Regions from separate parts of the Halomonas sp. TP35 genome, predicted to be linked through region 2. Evidence: riboswitches for the same ligand, from Rfam matches in the RefSeq annotation. Region 2 holds a riboswitch; the other holds the start of a gene.

Region 1 (3,219 bases), on a different contig from region 2:
AAAGCTCTTCGTTCCCTTCATGAGTTTCGCCATCAGGGGTAGTCAAAATACTGCGAATCATAACTGTCCTTGGTTCCAGGGGGTTCTTAAATACGCTAACAACACGCTCACCACCGTGGAAGCTAACAACGCACCTAGAAACGGCGCTAGTGTGGGCACACTGTTCGGAAAGCTTGCCGCCATTATCCCTTCACTTATGCTGGCGTGACTAACCCACCCAGGCAAGATCGCACCCAATAGGCCCGCCATGCCGCCACCGACAGCTGCAAGGGGCGTCATGCGCCGCCATAAGCCCAGCAGTACGGGCACCACGGTTGCAGCGCAGACTAAATCAGCGATTAAAAAAAGACGTAAAACAGACACACCTTGAAGCGCGACAACCACTACAGGCACCATAAGCAAAACGGTCATCCAGCGTGTGAGCGCTATGGAAACGCCAGGCTGTTCACTGCGCGATACTATCAGTGAGGCAATACCGCTTTGTAGCGTATCTACGCTGGATGCCACCAGTGTGACGGCAAGCACTAGTGCTGTTATAGCCAGCCAGGGTGGCGCGTTATTGAGCAGCGCAAAAAAAGGCATGGGCGGTTCGCCCAGCGGAACGCCGTTCATGGCAGCAAGCATACCCAAACCGCCAATCACCATAACGATCATGACCGTGGCGATCCCTCCTATCCAAGCCCCGCGGGCCAAGCTGTGGTCATCACGTGCCGCCCATACCCGCTGCCAGTAGCCTTGGTGAAACAAGTTCGCGGCGGTAACCGCAATGACAAGCGTTAGAGCAACACTAAGCGCATCAGAAGAGGCGATAGAGGGCCATGCCGCACTACTCGGCATGGCAGGCAAGTGCCAAAGGGCGACGCTGGAAACCACCACTAACAGTGCAAGCAATAGCCATGCCTGCCAACGGTCAGTGGCCAGGCTTGCGCGTAGCCCACCGCTTACCGTGTAAAGCAACGTAGTGAGCGTTACTCCAATAATCACCCAGCTCGACGGAACATCAGAAAGCAGTGAGGTGATTGCTCCAATAGCGGTTAATTCAGCAGCTAAAAAGCAGGCCATATACACCACGGAAACCAGCGTTACCCAGTGGCGCACTCCGCGCCCATAGCACGCCTCGGCAAACTCAGCGATGCTCCGTCCCTCAGGGAGAGCCCGGCGTATAGACGGACCATAAAAGCCAAGAACGATAAAAGGCAGTGAGGAGCCAAGGGCATAGCCTGCCAAGGCCAATGGGCCAATAAAAGCGCCAATTTCTGGCGGTGCAAACAAAATCCAGGCGCCCATACCAGATGCAACAAAAGAGAGCCCTAGCGTGGTGCTGGTTTGTGAATTACGAGCGCTAACAAAGTCATCCAATGAGCCTTTACGCCCACGGGCTTTAAGGCCTAAAAATGCAAAGCAACAGAGCGCCGCGCCCAGCACGGCTGACGTTAGGTATGGCATGTCGCACTTCCTCCGCCGGTACTAACCGGTTCAGGTTCCAGGGTCTGCGTCATAGCATTCTCAGCCACACAACGTGGCTCCCCTGGCGACAGTGAATTGAGAGTGTATCCTGATGTAAAGCGAGCTAACCGTCAAAATGAGTGGCTACTCGCGCCGTATCCTAGCCGCTAAATAGCTAACAGGAAAACGGTTTACTTCTGCTATTCATTCGCTACAACGTTGTCTAGACTAACAAAAGCTGCTGTACACTGAGTCAAAGCATTACAAAATAAAAGTAGCTTACCGCCATTAGTGTTATAAAACATTAGTGTTACAAGCGTCGCACAGGAGAATAAGCGACGCGCTTACAGGAAACCACTATGTCATACACCGAAGCCAAGGAGCATACGCAAGGGCGGCTCAATACTCTGTTTGCTGACCCCTACCGTGCGTTTGAAAACAATACCGATGAGCGCCAGCTTCACGTTCGTGTAATGCTTTATATGCTGCTGGCCCGCCCCATGTCACGAGGAGACATGACGCTACGCGTGATCCATGGCTGGGAGAACGGTAGCTGCGAGCCTGGCGACTTACAGCATGCTGACTACGTTTTAAATACGCTAGATGATGTAAAGCGCGCGGTAAAAGACTTCGACCAGGCCACGAAGCAAAACGCTCCGCTACCCTCTGAAGACCCTGCCATTTTGGCGATGCCTTTAGCAAATGTGATCGCCGATGCCAAAGCCGAAGGGCAAGAGGTCACCGACGATATACCCAAAACGCCCGCACGCTGGTCTGCGCTTGAAGGCGGCTTGGCACTTTATACGCTTTTTAAAATGTATCACCGGTTGGTGTATGGCGAGGACGATGTCTACCGCTGCTCCCAATGCCAAACAGCCTTAGGCCCGCGTGAAATTCATGAATTTCATCTAGAGGAGAGTGAGTTCGCCCTTTTAGTGCCCCTTGTCGGACAACCAAAAGAGGCGCCGTCTCTACTCGTATTGCATGAAAGCCAACTTAAGCCGATTGAAAAGCTGCTGGAAGAAAGTTTAAGCCTGCTGAATGATTTTTAATCCTTGAGTACAACAACGTCACTGGCCCCGCAAGAGCCAGTGACTGCTTAGTAAGTAAGCGTTAGCTTAATGCAATAGTACTATTGATACCGCTTGAAACGTTTTCAGGCTCAAACCAGCGTGCCGTTACCGTTTTGGTTTGCGTCCAGAAAGCGATCGCTTGTTTGCCATTTGGCCCTAAATCGCCGAGCTTTGAAGCGCGTGAGCCAGTGAAGCTGAAATAGGCAACCGGCACCGGGATTGGCACGTTGATACCCACCTGCCCCACGTCTATATCAGTTTCAAAGCGTCGCGCCACCCAGCCAGAATTCGTGAAGATAGACGTGCCGTTGCCGTTAGGATTAGCATTAATAAACGCAATCGCTTCGTCAAGTGTTTCCACGTTGACAACGCAGAGTACCGGCCCAAATATCTCTTCACGATAAATGGTCATCTCCGCAGTCACATCGGTAAATAACGTCGGTCCCACAAAATTGCCCTTCGGGTAATCGTGTACCTGGCAGTTACGCCCATCAATCAATAGCGTTGCGCCCTCCTTTTCACCGGTCTCGATAAGACCTAACACACGTTCCTTGGCGGCAGGCGATACCAACGGCCCTAAATCGGCATCCTGTTGAGTGCCAGGACCCACTTTCATCAGGCCTGCTGCATCCACAATATCATCAATCCATTGTCGCGCCTCACCGACTAGCACCACGACCGAATTAGCCATACAGCGCTG
Region 2 (3,219 bases):
CGCCACCATAAAGCGCGCTACCAGCGGGGAGAGGTGACGCATGCCAAAACTCATGGGGCCGTTGATGCGCAAACGGCCGCTTATTTCAGAAATACCGCTGCCTACGTCGGCGGCAGCCTCATCAAGCGCCTGTAAAATTGCTTGGGCATGCGCAAGGTAGCGCTCGCCCTCGGCGGTTAAATGCAGGCGTCGCGTGGTGCGCTGAATAAGCCGCACCCCGAGCGTCTCTTCAAGGGCCATGACAATGCGCGATACCCGCGTGCGGGAAAGATCCAGCGCCTCGGCGGCCCGCGTGTAGCTGCCAAGCTCGGCAACTTTCACAAAGGCGGCAATATGGTCGAGCTGGTTCATGGTCGAGCAAACGCCCGTGCGGCCTGGTAAGGGTCAGGCTGGCCACAAATGGCGGAGATAACCGCCAAGCCATTGGCACCGGCTGCAACGACCTGCTGGGCGTGATCAGCCTTTAGCCCGCCGATGGCCACGCTTGGCAAGGTGCAGGCCGCGGCTAGCTGAGCCAGGCCTTCAAACCCTAACGGTTTAGCATGGTCCTGCTTGCTTTGGGTGGCAAACACCGGGCCCAGGCCCACGTAGTCGAGCAGTGCCACGGGGGCTGCGTGAAGCTGCTCAAGGGTATTAATCGAAAGCCCGATGATTGCCTCTGGCCCCATGGCCGTGCGCGCCTCTTGAACCGCTGTATCGCTTTGGCCGACATGCAGCCCATCGGCGCCGCTTTGCAAGGCAACGTTCAAGCGGTCGTTAATCACCAGTGGTACCCCGCTACCCGCTAGGGCCGCTTTCAAGCGCTTGGCCTGTTCAATCATGTCGGTATCGCTTGCGTGTTTATCGCGCAGTTGAACAAAACTGACGCCGCCTTTGACGGCCTCAATAACGGTGCGCTCTAGCCCTGCGGCTTTACAGAGTTGAGCGTCAGTTACCAGATAAAGCGAAAGATCAAAACGCATTAGCCTTCCTCCAGCCCGGTAAACTGACGGACGTCTGTAGGTGTTAGCTGATACAAGGCGTCCAGCAGTGCTACCTGAAAACTGCCCGGGCCTGCCGCCTGTTGTCCAGCGCGGCTACCCGCGATAGCAAAGCTTGTAAGTGCGGCTAATGTGGCGTTCAAAGGAGCTTCGGGGCTGGCCGCTACAAAGGCAGCAACGGTGGCACTTAACGCGCAGCCAAGCGTAGTGACACGTGGCATAAGCGCGTGCCCGCCGCTCAGACGCCAGTGCTGGGTTCCATCGGTAATAAAATCCTGCACACCGGTCATCGCGACAACACAGCCCTGCTGCATGGCGAGGTTAATGGCGGCCTCACGCGCTTCATCCGTAGAGGCTGTGGCATCCACTCCTCGGCCCGCGTGGGTCAAGCCGGAAAGCGTCATGATTTCTGAGGTATTGCCACGGATCACGCTGGGCTTAAAAGCCAATAGCGTTTGTGAAAGCGTTTGACGGTAGTAAGTGGCGCCCACCGCAACCGGGTCCAATACCCAAGGCGTATTGCTCTCGTTGGCCGTTCTAGCGGCAAGCTGCATACCTTCTGCCCAGTGTGGTGAAGGCGTACCGATATTGATCGAAAGTGCCCCGGCCAAGCGAGTAAATTCAGCGACTTCCTCGATAGAATGCAGCATGGCAGGGGAAGCGCCGACAGCCAGCAGGCAGTTAGCTGTGCTGTTCATCGCCACAAAATTGGTAATACAGTGCACTAACGGTGTGGTGCGCTGTACAGCGGAAAGCGCGTCGCTCAGCGGGAGTGATGTCATGGCCACCTCACAGCGTAGATCGGGTGCGATGACACCGCGACTTCCTACGCCGGTATTATCCGGTTCAGGTTCTAAGGGTGCATCTCAGCTTGAGCGTCTCAAGCGCCCCTGTCGTCTGGCTACTATCCTTGCCTTGGGCGGTGCTGTAAAGCGCAGGCGATGGGTAAGGGGGAATCCGGTAGGGTAAACGGGGCTGGAATAATGGCTGTCCTGCCCTCATGGTATGTCATCACAACGGCATCATGCGGTGTGAAACGGTTAGCTATAAGCTTGTGCACGGTATGGTTTTTGTCAAAGATAACCGCTCAATCAACTCGTTTAGCAGATAATCCCATAAGGAGCCTAAGATGACATTGCAAGGTGAACAGCATAAAGGCGTTCGTCCGGCCCCTGCGCAAACCCAAGGGTTTCGCTTAAACCATACGATGCTACGGGCGAAAGACCCCGAGCGTTCATTGGCCTTTTACTCCCAGGTATTTGGCATGCAGGTACTGCGTCGGCTGGATTTTGAAGAGATGCAGTTTTCGCTCTACTTTCTGGCGAACCTGGAAGCCAGCGACCAGGTGCCGGAAGATACCCAAGCGCGTACGGCCTGGACCTTCAGCCAAAAGGGGCTGTTAGAACTTACCCATAACTGGGGCACCGAAGACCAGGACGATTTTGCCTACCACGATGGCAATGCCGAACCGCAGGGTTTTGGACATATCTGCTTTAGCGTGCCGGACTTGGAAGCGGCCCAGGCATGGTTTGATGAGCACGATGTGACGTTCATAAAGCGGGCAGACCAAGGCAAAATGCAGGGCGTCATTTTTGTGAAAGACCCGGACGGCTACTGGATCGAAGTTATCCAGGCCGACCTAATGGCGGCGATGGGCGACTGATATGGCACACCTGCTGTTTCGGCTGCGCTACGTTACCGATGAAGAAGCCATGGAAGTCCGCTCACTACTGGCAGAACATGGTTTTGATACCTATGAAACGCAGGCCGGTTTTTTCCGCTTAGGGGTGGATGCGATCTGGCTGCGTGATGAAACCCAGCGTGAGGCGGCCGAAGCAGCACTGGCGGTGTATCAAGCCGAGCGCTTCACCAAGGCTCGGCAAGCGCACGCCGAGGCCGTGAGCCAAGGCGATGCACCTACCTTATGGCGCCGCTTGGCGGCGCATCCCTTTCAGGTCACCCTGGTAATGGTGGCGGTCGTCATGGTGGCACTGCTTACGCTGCTACCATTTCTTGGCCTGACACGTTAATCAAGCCGCAGGTGCCCACGTTTTAAGTAGAGCTTGACCCCTTCGCTGCCCGCGCTAAGTTGGGGAGCGGCGCCGGGAGGGTAGCGACACCAACTGCCCGTCGGGTATTCGGTATCGCCGTCGCACAAGGTGCCTTCCAGAACAAACGCTTCCAGGCCACCGCCCAGCGTTGGGTAGGCAATCGTCACGCCCGCCTCCCACTGTTCCAG

What was found. Region 2 has a riboswitch for thiamine pyrophosphate ahead of thiM (hydroxyethylthiazole kinase). Riboswitches for the same ligand answer to the same signal wherever they lie in the genome.
Region 1: it holds a riboswitch for thiamine pyrophosphate, as region 2 does, so the genes downstream of both, ACT3RU_RS10340 (SLC5/6 family protein) here and thiM (hydroxyethylthiazole kinase) in region 2, are expected to answer to the same signal.

Annotation. Positions count from the first base shown of each region.
Region 1 covers NZ_JBQSUZ010000007.1:62,916-66,134, reverse strand. The annotation lists gene corA (magnesium/cobalt transporter CorA) at 1-61, opposite strand, end outside; gene ACT3RU_RS10340 (SLC5/6 family protein) at 58-1,446, opposite strand; TPP riboswitch at 1,436-1,540, opposite strand; gene ACT3RU_RS10335 (hypothetical protein) at 1,806-2,498, shown strand; gene ACT3RU_RS10330 (CoA-acylating methylmalonate-semialdehyde dehydrogenase) at 2,560-3,219, opposite strand, start outside.
Region 2 covers NZ_JBQSUZ010000006.1:118,234-121,452, forward strand. The annotation lists gene ACT3RU_RS09555 (LysR family transcriptional regulator) at 1-351, opposite strand, end outside; gene thiE (thiamine phosphate synthase) at 348-962, opposite strand; gene thiM (hydroxyethylthiazole kinase) at 962-1,762, opposite strand; TPP riboswitch at 1,787-1,882, opposite strand; gene gloA (lactoylglutathione lyase) at 2,110-2,643, shown strand; gene ACT3RU_RS09575 (DUF6164 family protein) at 2,645-3,010, shown strand; gene ACT3RU_RS09580 (cupin domain-containing protein) at 3,007-3,219, opposite strand, start outside.